DNA from 2 places in the Pseudoalteromonas sp. SG43-8 genome. Region 1 is predicted to be linked to the other one. Evidence: predicted binding sites of a transcription regulator. Region 1 holds the regulator's gene; the other holds the start of a gene.
What was found. Region 1 encodes MetJ, which represses methionine synthesis genes. Its sites were predicted from a motif close to TAGACGTCTAGACGTCTA; they were not measured.
Positions count from the first base shown of each region.

Region 1 (8,099 bases):
TCTACGTTTGGTTGTGCTTGTGCTAAATCGATTTCAATTTCTTTATCATCTAGCTGACCTTCACGTAGCTTTTTACGGAACGTTTGGCGAGTTGATGAGTTATCATCACGCTGCGTTTCGCCGTATTGATCTTTCGCTGGTGGTAAAAGGGCATCTAAAATGCGCTCTTCTGCTGCTTCTTCGGCGCGATGTTTAAATTTCTTAGTCTGCTGTTCGCGAGTCATTTTAATTGATACATCGACTAAATCGCGGATGATAGTCTCAACTTCTTTACCAACATAGCCAACTTCAGTGAACTTAGTCGCTTCTACTTTAATAAAGGGTGCGTTAGCAAGTTTTGCTAATCGGCGGGCAATTTCTGTTTTACCTACACCGGTTGGACCAATCATTAAAATGTTTTTTGGTGTTACTTCGCTGCGTAAATCTTCTTTGAGTTGCATGCGGCGCCAGCGGTTACGAAGTGCGATAGCCACTGCTTTTTTTGCTTTAGCCTGACCTATAATGTGCTGATCTAGCTCGTGAACAATTTCTCTTGGGGTCATATCAGACATGATAGTTCCTATTATAATTCTTCGATTGTTTGGAAGTTATTAGTAAATACGCAGATGTTGCCTGCAATAGTTAAGCTTTTCTCTACTATTTCACGAGCGCTTAAATCTGTATTTTCTAAAAGGGCGGTTGCAGCTGATTGTGCAAAGTTACCACCACTGCCAATTGCAATTAGGTCGTTTTCAGGTTGAACCACATCGCCATTACCGGTAATAATTAAAGAGGCTGTTTCGTCTGCAACAGCGAGCAGAGCTTCGAGTTTTCGAAGTGCACGGTCGCTGCGCCAATCTTTAGCCATTTCTACTGCGGCTTTAGTTAGGTTTCCTTGGTGCATTTCTAATTTGCTTTCAAAGCGTTCGAAAAGAGTGAAGGCATCAGCAGTACCGCCGGCAAAACCAGCGATTACTTTGCCATTATAAAGACGTCGAACTTTACGGGCGTTGCCCTTCATTACGGTATTACCAAGAGACACTTGGCCATCGCCGCCAATTACAACCTTGTCGCCACGGCGTACACTTACGATAGTAGTCATGTTATTCCTCATCATCGAGCTGCAGAGGCAACTCGTAAAAAACGATTATGAAGAGGTTATATGGGTGAATGGTTTATTTTCAAGTCCAGCCCCAAATTCCGCAGCCGACTATTTTTACACGTTTAAGTTTGTTTTTATCACTTTCGGCTTGGCGTTTGGTTTTATAAGGGCCTAAGCGCACTTTATACCAAGTACCATTGCTGCCTTCAGCCTGTTTTATTTCAGAAATGAGGCCTGCAAATGCTATTTTAGCTTTTAGCGATTCCGCTTGTGCGTGGGTTTTAAACGAACCACACTGCATAACGTAAGGGCCTTTTTGCTCAAGTTCTTTCACTTCAACTTGAATCTCGTGGTTTCTAATTTCTTTAATAAACTCTGGTGTGCGTGGAATAACCACTTCTACTTTTGCGGGCGCAGTGGGGTTTGCTTGTTTTTCGACAAGTTTTGGATCTGCATTACTTTTAATAAACCATAATGTATAAGCAAAACCACTGACGAGTAAGATGGCTATGACAGCTAAAAGAATAGGAAATGGTTTTTTAGCGGGTGCGTTTTTTTTACTGTTTCTGCCTGCAGGCTTTTTGTTAATATAATCGTGCTGTGCCATGGTGTTATTTTGGCCTTAACCTAAATCATGTCTATAGGGTCTACGTCTAAGCTCCAGCGTACTTTTTGTGCAAGTTTACTTGAACTTAAATAATCAACCATTTGCGCAAGGTACTGATGTAATATGCGGCGATCTTGCGCTTGAATATGTAATTGAAAACGATACATACCTGCGACTTTTTCAAGTGGAGCAGGGATCGGACCGAGCAATTGTATACCAGATACCCCATTCACAGGAACCAAATCCGTCAAAAAATCGACGACTAGCTTAATGCTGTGTCCTTGTGCACGGACAATAGCCATATTTGTAATGGGTGGTAAGTCTGCATCATCGCGTTCACTCAGTGCAAAGCGAGCAAAGTCTTGGTAACCATTATTAACTAAGTCTTGTAAAAGCGGGTGTTCTGGAAAGTGTGTTTGTAATAATACTTGCCCAGGTTCCCCTGAACGCCCAGCTCGCCCCGCGACCTGAGTAACTAACTGTGCTAAATGCTCTGTCGCCCTAAAGTCGCATGAGTATAAACCGCTATCTACGTCTAAAATTATAACAAGGCTTACATCTGCAAAGTGATGGCCTTTGGCAAGCATTTGTGTGCCAACTAAAATGCGTGCACCGCCTAGGTTTATTTCATCTAGTGCTTTTTCAAGGCTGCCTTTACGGCGAGTTGAATCGCGGTCTATGCGAGTAACGGGTGTATCTGGAAACTCGGTCGATAAAAACTCTTCAATTTGCTCTGTACCTTTGCCATTTGGAAATATTTGCGTACTTCCACAATCAGGACATTGGTGAGGAACAGGGTATTGATCGCCACAGTGATGACAAATCATTTGCCCAATCGCTTTATGAAATGTGGCGCTGGTACTGCAGCGTTTACATTCACTTAGCCAGCCACATTCATGGCAAATAAGAGTGGGTGAGAAACCTCGACGATTTAAAAAAACCATAACCTGTTTACCGCGATTTAAGTGTTGGCGCATAGTTGCAAGGCTTGCATGTGCAATACCTGCTTGGTCGGGTTGGCCTTTCATATCGAGTAACTTAAATTGGTTATCTGTCGCAGTTTGCGCGCGCTCGGTTAAACTTAGTAGCTGATATTTGTTATTAATTGCTTTGTGAAGTGTTTCAAGTGCGGGTGTAGCACTGCCTAATATAAGTGGTATTTTATGCTGAAAAGCTCTGTATGCGGCCAAATCACGAGCATGGTAACGAAGGGTATCTTGTTGCTTAAATGATGAATCGTGCTCTTCATCGACAACGATCATACCGAGTTTTAAAAATGGCAGAAAAATACTCGAACGTGTGCCTATAACTATTGCACAACTGCCTTTTTCGCAAAAACGCCATGTTTGCAATCGCTCGTTGTCGGTAAGGGCTGAATGCCAAAGCATAATGGGTGTATCAGGAAAGCGGCGACGAAAACGGTTTACAGTTTGTGGCGTTAAGCCTATTTCTGGCACTAATACTAATGCTTGCTCGCCACGTTTGAGTACTTCTTCTAGGCACTGTAAATACACTTCTGTTTTACCACTGCCAGTTACGCCTTCTAATAAAAAGCTGCTAAATCCACTACTTTGATTTATTGCCGTACAGGCAACCGCTTGTTCTTTATTAAGTACTGGTTTACTACCGACAGTTGGAGCAACACTTTGCCATTGGTTATCGTGCTCAATAGTTTGTGTTATGAGTTCTTTATCTATTAGGCTATCGATTGTTTTTTTACTAAAGCCAAGAGCTTTTAATTCGGTTAACGATGATTTCCCCGATTGCGATAACTGCTTTAATAAATTGAGCTGTGTTTTAGCTTTTAATGACGGTACTTTTGCACCTTTTTCTGTCAGGGCAACCATATTAATACTGGTTTTATCTGGCGATTCACCTTGGCGAAGTGCACTTGGTAGCGCTATGTGAATAGTTTCGCCTAAGGGATAGCAATAATAGCGGGCAGTAAAGCTAAGGAGTTCTAAATGTTGGGCGCTTAAAATAGGGGTATCGTCTATTACCTCTATAATATTCTTAATTTTATCTAAAGGGACGTCGGTACTGTTTTTAATACCCAGAACAACAGCTACTTTTTTTTGATTACCAAAAGGTACTAAAACCCGCATACCCGGTAGTATGGGTGTTGATAAGCCACTGAGCTGCTCTTCTATTTTATAATCAAAGGTGCGTGGAAGCGGGACTTTAATAGCAACTTCAACAAAACTCATAACAACTCAACCCGTAAAATTAATGCTGTAATGTACTAAAAATACCGCTAAAAACCTACTAGCAATAGTACTTGAGAAAGAGATTGTTCACTTTTTTAGCGAAAAGATAAATAAATACTTGTGCAGGGGAAGGTTGTTGGATAAAATCCGCCACCAACAAATTTGTTTTAACGACGTATGGTGCCAGACTTCGGGTTTGGAGAGCGATGCGGCCTTAACTAGAGGTTCCTATGAAAGAAGGTATTCACCCTAAGTACGAAGTAATTTCTGCAACATGTTCATGCGGAAACAAATTCGAAACTAGCTCAACTCTTTGTAAAGATATTCACTTAGACGTATGTTCTGCGTGTCACCCGTTTTACACTGGTAAGCAAAAGATTTTAGACACTGGCGGCCGTGTTGATCGCTTCAACAAGCGCTTCGGTGCACTTAGCAGCAAGAAGTAATTATTGCTGTTTAGTTAAAAAAAGCACCTTAGGGTGCTTTTTTTGTGTCTAAAATTTACCACTTCTTATCTTATTTAGCTTGCTCGAGCTACATCACACCTTGCATAACTATTTCCTATTCTTATTCTGAGTATGCATAAACCTTTGCAGACAAATTGATAGATATTCTCTATATTTTAAATAGTACAAATTTTAACTAGGTTGATAAAAGTAGCTAACGTGGGCTTATCTGTTTTTAAAGTAGTGTAGTAGGCTGTTATTTTAAGTTTATGATGATACGTTAAACATACATTTTTTTAATATTTTAATAGACATAAACGCACCTCAAAACTTACTTTTTTGGTGAATTTTTATTTATCAAATGTTTATATAATCCTGCAAAGTTACTGAAAAACCTCTTAAAATTAAAGGATATAGCATATAACAGGATAGACCTGATATTGCTTGGAATTTAAAAATAATAAGGGTATCGTACCCCAAGACTCCACCTCTCACTTTAACTTAAATTGCAGGATACCATCGCGTTATGTCTGACTTTCGTGAACAAGCACTACATTATCACTCACATCCCGTACCTGGTAAAATTAGCATTGAGCTAACAAAACCAGCTGAAACAGTTCAAGACTTAGCCCTAGCTTATAGCCCAGGTGTCGCTGAGCCTGTACGTGAAATTGCCGCAGATCCTGCAAATGCATATAAATATACCGGTAAGGGTAACATGGTTGCGGTTATCACTAATGGTACTGCAATTTTGGGCTTGGGTAATTTAGGTCCTTTAGCGTCTAAGCCCGTAATGGAAGGCAAGGCGTTATTGTTTAAACGTTTTGCAGGGCTTGATTCTATTGATATTGAAGTAAAGCACAAAACAACAGAAGACTTTATTAACACGGTTGCCAATATTGCTGACACATTCGGTGGTATTAACCTTGAAGATATTAAAGCACCAGAGTGTTTTGAAATTGAAAAAGCATTAATAGAGCGTTGTAGCATTCCTGTTTTTCATGACGACCAACACGGCACCGCCATTGTGACGGCTGCCGGCATGTTAAATGCGCTAGAAGTACAAGGTAAATCAATTGAAGATGCAATAATTGTATGTTTAGGTGCAGGCGCTGCTGCAGTTGCGTGTATGGAACTGTTAATTAAGTGTGGTGCACTGCGTGAACACATTTATATGCTTGACCGTAAAGGTGTTATTCATACTCGTCGCGATGATTTAAATGAATATAAACAGCTTTTTGCTAACAATACCGATAAACGCACATTGCAAGATGTAATTGCAGATGCTGATGTGTTTGTTGGTGTTTCGGGTCCTAACTTGTTAGCTGCCGAAGATTTAAAACTAATGGCAGAAAAACCGGTCGTGTTTGCATGTTCAAACCCAGATCCAGAGATCGATCCTGCACTTGCTCACGGCGCACGCAACGATTTAATTATGGCAACAGGGCGCTCTGATTACCCTAACCAGGTTAACAATGTTTTATGTTTTCCGTTTATTTTCCGTGGTGCACTTGATGTACGTGCAAGCGCGATTAACGATGAAATGAAAATTGCTGCAGTTGAGGCTATTCGTAGTATTGCCAAAGAGCCTGTACCTGCAGAAGTTTTAAAAGCCGCAGGCGTAGATAAGCTAGAGTTTGGTGCGCAGTATATTATTCCAAAACCAATGGATCCGCGTTTACTACCGCGTATAGCTAAAGCTGTAGCACTTGCTGCGGTAGAGTCGGGTGTTGCGCAAATTGACTTGCCTGAAAATTATATGGCGTAATATATAACGCTTAAACAAAAAAACCTCAGCAATGCTGAGGTTTTTTGATTAAAAAGGTAACGATTTATTCTTCGTTTAAAATAGGCACTTCTAAACCCATTTCTTGCATTATCTTTTTAACTTCTTCTGGTACTTTTTCTGCGTTGTCTTTACGTAGGTCATCGTCATTTGGTAAAGGTTGGCCAGTAAATGCATGCAAAAACGCCTCACATAGCAATTCACTATTTGTTGCATGGCGAAGGTTGTTGATTTGACGACGCGTACGCTCATCCGTTAAAACTTTTAATACATTTAGCGGGATCGAAACGGTGATCTTTTTAACTTGCTCTGATTTTTTCCCGTGTTCTGCGTATGGGTGAATATACTCACCATTCCATTTAGCCATAAGATGTATCGTTGCCTCAGATTATTAATTTCTCACACGGTATAAAAAGCGTGTAAATATGCGTGAAATTCTATCGATTTAAAAAAGATAGTCAAATAATAGATACCGATCTATCTTAATAAGCCTATTTGGGATGTAAAAATAAGCTCACTTTTGTGAGCTAAAATGTGGTACTAGCAAACGCCTTTCCTAACTTTAGCCATCTAGAGCTTTAAAATACTTTGACTTATTAAAACGGATAACTTACTCTTTTAGACGTCTAAACATCCAAATTAATCAGGTGACGAATATGAGCGAAAAAAACAAAGCGACCATTGCTGTACGTAACGGCGTTGATGCTGATAAACATCATGGTGCAGTGGTGCCGCCAATTTATTTATCAACGACTTATTCGTTTGCCGACTTTGATACTAAGCGTGAGTATGATTATGGCCGCAGTGGTAACCCTAATCGTGATATTTTAGCAGAGACGCTTGCTAAGCTTGAAGGCGGCGCTCGTGGCATAATTACGGCCACTGGTATGGCTGCCGTGCATTTAGCTACTCAGCTACTTAACAGTGACGACACGTTAGTAATTCCACATGATTGTTATGGTGGTAGCTATCGTTTATTTACATCGTTACAAAAACGCGGACTATTGAAGCTTGAAGTATTAGATTTAACAAAAGAAGAAAGCCTTCAACAAATTTTAGCAATTAAACCTAAGCTTATTTGGATAGAGACTCCAAGTAACCCAGTACTTCGTTTAACCGATATTAAAGCGGTTACCGATGTTGCTAAGCAATGCGGTGCATTGGTTGCCGCAGATAACACGTTTTTGTCTCCTGCCTTACAAAACCCTATTAAGTTTGGTGTAGATATTGTGGTGCATTCAACTACTAAATATATTAACGGGCACTCAGATGTAGTGGGCGGCGCTGTTATTGCTGCAACACAAGAGCTTGGTGATGAGCTTGCTTGGTGGGCAAATAATATTGGTATTACGGGCGCCCCTTTTGATAGTTATTTAACGCTTCGTGGTCTACGTACTTTAAATGTGCGCTTAAGGCAGCACCAAGAAAATGCGCTAGCAATAGCTAAGTACCTTGAAAGCTCCAATTTTGTAAGCCAAGTTTACTATCCAGGACTTGAGTCACATCCTCAACATGAGCTTGCTAAAGCACAACAACTTGGCTTTGGTGGCATGGTTAGTTTTGATATTAAAGGCGATATAAACGACGCTGCAGCATTTTTAACTAGTCTTAAAACGTTTAGTTTAGCTGAGTCACTAGGTGGCGTAGAGAGTTTAATTTGTCACCCTGCAACTATGACGCACGCAGGCATGGAGGCAAAGGCACGTTTAGAAGCGGGTGTGGGCGACACGCTTATTCGTATTTCGGTTGGGATTGAAGATATACACGATTTAATAGCTGACTTTGAACGAGTATTTGAACTTGTAAAACCAGGGCAAAATAAAAATGTTGGCCGTGTAGGCAAAGGTGCTGGCACTTCTGGTGGAAACGTTAAATTAAGTGCAGCCCGTCCAGCGCTTTGGTAAGTAATACCAATCCGCAATAATACCTAGGGCGTGTTGATCTTTGGTGGGTGAATTTGCAGCAGTATGTT
Region 1 is NZ_JACJEX010000014.1:220-8,318, reverse strand. It holds gene hslU (HslU--HslV peptidase ATPase subunit) at 1-551, opposite strand, end outside; gene hslV (ATP-dependent protease subunit HslV) at 563-1,081, opposite strand; gene H5122_RS17515 (SPOR domain-containing protein) at 1,161-1,688, opposite strand; gene priA (primosomal protein N') at 1,709-3,895, opposite strand; gene rpmE (50S ribosomal protein L31) at 4,126-4,341, shown strand; gene H5122_RS17500 (malic enzyme-like NAD(P)-binding protein) at 4,868-6,109, shown strand; gene metJ (met regulon transcriptional regulator MetJ) at 6,174-6,494, opposite strand; gene metB (cystathionine gamma-synthase) at 6,784-8,031, shown strand.

Region 2 (8,099 bases), on a different contig from region 1:
GCAATAACAGGTAAAACGAACTCGTGATACTTTTGCTCAAGCGCAAATGTGTTCGATGTGAAAAGTAGTGATAGGCACAGTAGAATGTGGCTTAGATATTTCATTTATAGTCCTTTATTTAAAACTATCATAAATGGATTGCGTGGGGCTGGTGATATAAAATACTAAGTGAGGATATATAATTAGAAGAAAGTTCATAAAAAATTTTTACAAAGTTCCAGAAAACTATATATTTTTAAATTACAACTCAGGGTTTTCTAGCTTTTTTAATAAAGAGTTAAATACATTTTCTCGAATACCTTCTAAGTATTCAGACCATTCTTCATCATATTGAATATTAAAAATGAGATCATAATTATTTTTTTTGCTTATTTTATCTGATAAATCATTTAACTCTGAAGACCAGTTAGGATCAATTTTATCAAATCGCTTTTGATCAATAGTATCCATAAGCTTTTCAACATCATTTGCTAATTTATACAAATTTTCAAAATCTCCTTTTAATATTTTATGTTTATCCGGAGACAAAAATCTTAAACGTGTAACTAAGTTAGATAATTTATTATGAGAAATTGTAAATTTTTGATGGAACTCTAATGTCGACTTCAAAGAACTGCTCCATTTCTCCATTGCAATATCTTGCTTGTCTCTTGAAGAACTTCTTAATGATTCCAAGCAGCTTTTGGTTTCTAGTTGATACAAAGTACAATACATCCAACTGTGAAAATACTCTCCTTTTACACAACTCAGTATTTCAAATCTCTCATATGCCCCATCAACCCTTTTACGATTCCTGTACTCAATAATTGCGATAAATACAGCATAAATAGTACCGACACCCCCAACCCAACTACCTAAATCAGACCAAACATCATAATGTCGATTAGAGTGATAGAGTATTTCATAAACACCAATAAAAGTAATAGCAAGAGCAGAAAATGTGATTAATATAAATTTTTTCCTATTCCAAAAATCCTTAATTTTACCCCTCAAAACAGCTAATCCTTATTTTTAAAAAACTTACAAATTCACTCGAAAATTAGGTAACTAAAAAATTATATTTAGCTCCTAAACATAGTAGTTTCCAATTACTACAACTAGACCATTACTTTATAGGAACTCCTAACCGTTTACCTAATATTAATCCAGTTCAAGAAAAAAACTAATCACACTTGAATAGCCATATTATATGAATTCAATCGGTCGCCCTTATGCAAGTTAATAAAAAAACGAGCCACATTGGACTCGTTTTTTGTTTTAACTAATAGCTAGAAACTAACCGTTTCGCTCTACTCCGGATCATACCCCAAGTTAGGCGATAGCCAACGTTCTGCCTCTTCGAGCGTCATATTGGTTCGCTTGGCGTAATCTTCTACCTGATCCTTTTGCACAGCGGCCACGGCGTAGTATTTAGCCTCAGGGTGTGAAAAGTACCAACCCGAAACAGCAGCACCTGGCCACATGGCGTACGAGCTAGTTAGCTGCATACCAATGCGTTTTTCGGTATCGAGCAACTGCCAAATTTTCTTTTTCTCAGTGTGCTCAGGGCACGCTGGGTAACCTGGCGCTGGGCGAATACCTTGGTAGTTTTCGCGTATTAGCTCATCGTTTGCTAGGTTTTCGTCTGGTGCAAAACCCCAATACTCTTTACGTACTTTTTCGTGTAGGTATTCTGCAAACGCTTCGGCGAGCCTATCGGCAACGGCTTTAACCATTATTTTGTTGTAGTCGTCTTGCTGTGCGTCAAACGCATTTGCTAAGTCGTCTTCTTCTAGGCCGCCCGTTACTGCAAACGCGCCAAAGTAATCAGGCGTGCCTTTGGGTGCTATGTAGTCGGCTAGGCAATAATTAGCAAAGTCGGTTTTTTCGGTTTGCTGGCGTAAATGGCACGAAGTAGTTAATACTTCTTTGCGTGTTTCGTCGGTGTATATTTCTATGTCGTCCCCAACGCGGTTAGCCGGGAATAAACCAATTACACCAAGTGGTTGCAAACTGCCTGCTTTTTCAAGGTCGTCTAACATATCGTTAGCGTCTTTAAATAAGCTTTGCGCTTGCTCGCCTACTACTTCATCGTCCATTATGCGCGGGTATTTACCGGCAATTGACCACGTCATAAAGTATGGCGTCCAATCTATGTATTTACGCAAAGTAGCAATTGATACGTTTTTAAATTCAGTCACGCCCAGATTTTTAGGCACAGGTGGTGTGTAGTTATCCCAATCAAGCTTTGCTGCGTTATCGCGTGCGCGCTGGATTGTAACAGGCTTAGAGCGTGGTTTTTTACGCGCTTGTTGCTCGCGTACTTTTACATATTCAGCTTTAGTTTTAGCTAAAAAGTCAGGTTTAATGTCTTTTGATAATAAGTTTGAAACTACACCAACTGCACGGCTTGCGTTATTTACATACACAACGCCTTTGTCATATTGCGGCTCAATTTTTACTGCGGTGTGCGCTTTAGAGGTAGTTGCACCACCAATAAGTAGCGGCAGTTCAAAACCACGGCGTTTCATTTCTTTTGCTACGTGCACCATTTCGTCAAGCGATGGGGTAATTAAGCCCGATAAACCAATAATATCGGCTTTTTCGTCGATGGCGGTTTGCAGTATTTTATCGGCAGGTACCATTACGCCTAAATCAATAACTTCGTAGTTATTACATTGTAGTACCACGCCTACAATATTTTTACCTATGTCGTGTACGTCGCCTTTTACGGTCGCCATCACTATTTTACCATTGGTTGAACCTTCTTCTTTTTCGGCTTCAATGAATGGGTCTAGGTAAGCTACGGCTCGTTTCATTACGCGCGCCGATTTAACCACTTGTGGTAAAAACATTTTACCTGCGCCAAATAAATCACCTACCACGTTCATGCCATCCATTAACGGCCCTTCAATTACGTGAATAGGTTTATCGGCAGCAGCGCGGCACTCTTCGGTATCTTCATCTATAAAGGTAGTAATGCCTTTTACAAGCGCGTGCTCAAGGCGTTTTTCTACAGGCCATGTACGCCATTCTAAATCTTCGACTCGCTCGGCTTGTGCCATACCAGAGTATTTTGGTGCAAGCTCTACTAAACGCTCGCCTGCACCTGGGTCTGTGTTAAGTATTACGTCTTCAACGGCTTTACGAAGCTCTTCTGGTATGTCGTCGTAAACGGCGAGTTGCCCTGCATTTACAATCCCCATATCCATACCCGCTTTTATGGCGTGGTATAAAAATACCGAGTGAATAGCTTCACGTACTGGGTTATTACCTCTAAATGAAAACGATACATTAGACACCCCGCCCGACACTTTACAGTGCGGTAAGTTTTGCTTAATACGGCGTGTGCCTTCAATAAATTCTACTGCGTAGTTATCGTGCTCTTCTATACCGGTGGCTACGGCAAATATATTAGGATCGAATATAATATCCTCTGGTGGAAAACCAATGTCTTCTACTAATATTTTGTAGCTGCGGGCACATATTTCATATTTTCGGTCTGCTGTATCAGCTTGCCCGTCAGTATCAAACGCCATTACAACGGCAGCTGCACCAAAACGTTTTATTATTTTAGCTTGGCGAATAAACGGCTCTTCGCCCTCTTTTAGCGATATAGAATTAACAATGGCCTTACCTTGAATACACTTTAGGCCTGCTTCTATTACTTCCCATTTAGAGGAGTCGACCATAATGGGTACGCGTGAAATATCAGGCTCTGAGGCTATTAAGTTTAAAAACTTAACCACCGCGGCTTTTGAGTCCAACATGGCTTCGTCCATGTTTATATCAATAACCTGTGCGCCATTTTCTACTTGCTCGCGAGCCACTGTTAGCGCAGCTTCAAAGTCTTCTTCCATGATTAAACGTTTAAACATGGCAGAACCGGTTACATTGGTACGTTCGCCGACATTAGTAAATACTGCTATTTGTTGGGTCATGTTGGCTCCTAGTTTAAGTTACAGGCTTCAAGACCTGATAAACGCATGCGTACTTCAAGCTCTGGCAGTTGGCGTGGTTTAACGCCTGCTAAACCTTTTGCAAAAGCACGAATATGCGCAGGCGTGGTGCCACAACATCCACCTACTATATTAATAAAGCCCGATTTACCCCAATCGATAATTTCGGCTGCCATTTCAGGCGCTTCTAAGTCGTATTCACCAAACTCATTAGGCAAGCCCGCATTAGGGTGTACCGATGTAAAGGTTTCGCACACGCGCGAAAGCTCTTCTACATATTGGCGCAGTAAATCAGGGCCAAGCGCGCAGTTTAAACCAATCGAAATAGGCTTAATATGGCGAATAGAGTTATAAAATGCTTCGGTTGTTTGCCCAGAAAGCGTACGCCCTGAAGCGTCGGTAATAGTGCCCGAGATCATAACTGGTAATGTGCGCCCTGCTTGCTCAAAGGCTTCTTCTACACCAAACGAGGCGGCTTTTGCATTAAGCGTGTCGAATATAGTTTCAATTAGTATTAAGTCGGCGCCGCCTTCCATTAATGCAAGGGTAGACTCTACATACGCAGTAACCAGCTTATCAAAGGTGACGTTTCGGTAACCCGGATCGTTTACGTCTGGCGAAATTGAACACGTTTTAGATGTCGGCCCTAAAACACCGGCTACATAGCGCGGCTTTTCTGGCGTTTTAGCCGTAAATTCATCGCAAATTGCGCGTGCTAATTTAGCCGACTCTACGTTTATTTCACGGCTTAGGTTTGCCATGTCGTAATCTTCCATCGAAATAGTGGTCGAGTTAAACGTGTTGGTTTCGATAATATCGGCGCCCGCCGATAAAAAACCACGATGAATATCAGTGATTAAGTCGGGCTTAGTTAGGCTTAATAAATCGTTATTGCCTTTAATTAATACATGCCAGTCTTTAAAACGCTCTCCGCGATAGTCTTCTTCTTCTAGCTTATGATCTTGGATCATGGTGCCCATAGCGCCATCTAAAATTAAAATGCGTTCTTTTAATGCGGCGCTTATTTCGGCTTGCTTATTATTTGTAGGCGCGTTATTCGGCATAGTTGTTAGTCCTCACGTCTTGGCTAACTAAATTAATATCATACGGTGTGGTTTGGTACACGTAGTAATTTAACCAGTTCGAAAAAAGTAAAAAAGCATGGCTTTGCCACGTTTTTGAAGGTTGTTTGGTTGCATCGTCATCCGGAAAGTAATTTTCGGGCTTTGGTGCATTAGGGCTTTTTTTACAATCGCGCTCGTATTCTGCTTTTAGCGAGTCGGCGTCGTACTCTGGGTGGCCGGTTATAAACACTTGGCTACCCGATTTGTTTTTAAGTAAGTAAGCCCCTACTCGCTCAGAACCTGCCAGTACAACGAGTTCTTCACAGGCGTTTATTTTATTTATATCAATATGGCCGTAGCGTGAGTGCGGTACTAAAAAGGTATCGTCGAATCCGCGAGTCAGTGCACCGTGATCAAAATAACACTGGTGAGTAAATACGCCACACAGTTTATCGTCTTTTAAATCGCGTTTTAAATTGTAACGGTGATATAACGCTGCATGCGCTGCCCAACACGAAAACAACGTAGAGGTAACGTGTTGCTCAGCCCAATCAATAATGACTTTTAGCTCATCCCAATACGCTACATCGTCGTATTCTAAATGCGCAAGTGGCGCACCGGTTACTATTAATGCATCGTAATTGTTGTCTTTAACCTCAGAAAAATAACGGTAAAAGGTATCAAGGTGCTCTTCTGAATTGCTGCTACTGCGGTGAGTGTCGAGGCGCAGTAGTTCTACGTTTACTTGCAAAGGCGAATTGGCAAGTAAGCGAATAAACTGAACTTCGGTTTCTACTTTATTAGGCATCAAGTTTAAAATAGCCAAACGCATTGGGCGTATTTCTTGCGTTTTTGCACGACTTTTTGGCATTACAAATACGTTTTCTTGACGTAAACGTGCAATTGCCGGCAACTCGTCTTTTACTGTAATTGGCATACTTTACTCCTGCTCATAAAAACCGAGGCTTAATTATGAACTGAAAGTAAAAAATATCAACCTCTAGATGTATAGATGTCCAAATGAAATTTATTCATGGTTTTTTTAAGACTTACTAAAAGCTATAGATGAGGGGCAGTGCATTTATATTGAAGTACTTTGTTTTAGTGAATTGAAACAGCGCTACTAAAATCAGTAGCGCTATTATAATTAAAAACGATAATTTACAGATAAATTAAGAGCGTAAATATCGCCTTCATTTGTATCAAAATATTGGTATTCAGCACTTACTTGCCAGCGTTGAGTTAGCCTAAAGTCAATGCCGGTTCCGTACGTTACGCCGCCTTCATCGTAGTTTTGCTCAGTTATTAGCGTAGAATTTGTATCTGTACCAGTTATTGATTCTGCAAGGTTTTTTAAGTCGCCTTCATTGTAACTTAATTTATTTCTACCATAGCCACCAAATAAAAACACATCAGCTCGAGATGAAATTGGATAATTAGCTTTTACAAATATACTTGTTTGCAAATCAAGGCTCGAATCGATTTCGCTCTTAATGAATTCTGAACTAAGCGAGCCGTCCTGTGGGTTCTGAGTGTAAACAATTCCGTGTAGAGGCGTTGACTCATCATTTAACCCAAACCCTATACGCCCTTCTAATGCAAAGTAACGCGAAAACTGATATCCAAACCGGCCGTAAAGCGTTGTAAACTGTATGCTATCACTCTCGTATACATCAATTTGCGTAGACCCTATCCCTATTCCTTGGTAATAACCATTTACATGGAGTATGTCTGCTTGGCTCGAAAATGAGTATAAACCTAAAAGTAATGCCCCTAACTTTGTAACTATATTCATGTTCATTCCTTTAAACCTTTGTAATATTTAATAATGTGATGTTGAACAACAAACTAAGTGTGGCCTGCCTATATAACTTGCTTATACTTTACAGTTTGTAAATATACTGTACCACTTTTGTTAAAAATGGAATGTATTTGAACAATATAAAACAATAGATTACAGAATTTTACACAATAGAAATCCTGTAATAGTAGTGTTTTTAACGAGCAATCAAAACAAAGTACCGCTTAGGTAAGTGTATTGTTCTATACAGCATTCGTTGACTGTTTCACCCGTCAGCCACTACAATACAACATTGAAATTTTTATTATTATTTGAAGGCTTTCCTCCATGGTTTTACCTGATAAATTTATATTCTCGATGAGTCGAGTATCTAAGGTTGTGCCACCTAAGCGCACTATCTTAAAAGATATTTCGTTGCACTTTTTTCCTGGCGCTAAAATTGGTGTGCTTGGTTTAAACGGTTCTGGTAAATCTACGTTACTGCGTATTATGGCCGGTGTTGACCAAGATTTTGAAGGTGATGCACATCCTCAGCCTGGTACTAAAATTGGTTATTTACCGCAAGAACCTATTTTAGACGAAAGTAAAACAGTACGTGAAACTGTTGAAGAAGCTGTTGGCGAAGTTAAGCATGCACTTAAACGTCTTGACGAAGTGTATAACGAATACGCCATGGAAGACGCTGACTTTGACGCACTTGCAAAAGAGCAAGGCGAGCTCGAAGCTGTTATTCAAGCGCACGATGGTCATAACATCGACAACGTTTTAGAACGCGCAGCTGATGCACTTCGCCTGCCAGAGTGGGATGCTAAAATTGAGCACCTTTCAGGTGGTGAGCGTCGCCGTGTTGCTATATGTCGATTATTACTTGAAAAACCAGACATGCTTATTCTTGATGAGCCTACTAACCACTTAGATGCTGAGTCGGTTGCATGGTTAGAGCGCTTCTTACACGATTACGAAGGCACTGTTGTGGCAGTAACGCATGACCGTTACTTCCTTGATAATGTAGCTGGTTGGATATTGGAGCTTGACCGTGGTGAAGGTATTCCATGGGAAGGTAACTACTCTTCTTGGCTTGAACAAAAAGATGCGCGCTTACAACAAGAACAAAAATCTGAAAAAGCTCGTCAAAAATCAATTGCGCAAGAACTTGAATGGGTTCGTTCAAACCCTAAAGGTCGTCAAGCTAAGTCAAAAGCACGTATGGCTCAGTTTACTGAAATGCAGCAGTCTGATTACCAAAAACGTAACGAAACTAACGAGATGTTTATCCCACCTGGTCCGCGTTTAGGT
Region 2 is NZ_JACJEX010000005.1:123,844-131,942, forward strand. It holds gene H5122_RS11595 (hypothetical protein) at 1-104, opposite strand, end outside; gene H5122_RS11600 (hypothetical protein) at 241-993, opposite strand; gene metH (methionine synthase) at 1,290-3,920, opposite strand; gene H5122_RS11610 (homocysteine S-methyltransferase family protein) at 3,929-5,002, opposite strand; gene metA (homoserine O-succinyltransferase) at 4,992-5,939, opposite strand; gene H5122_RS11620 (porin family protein) at 6,150-6,797, opposite strand; gene ettA (energy-dependent translational throttle protein EttA) at 7,131-8,099, shown strand, end outside.
Region 2: metA (homoserine O-succinyltransferase) is a predicted target of MetJ. The motif match lies at 6,004-6,021, and genes of this name have one in related genera.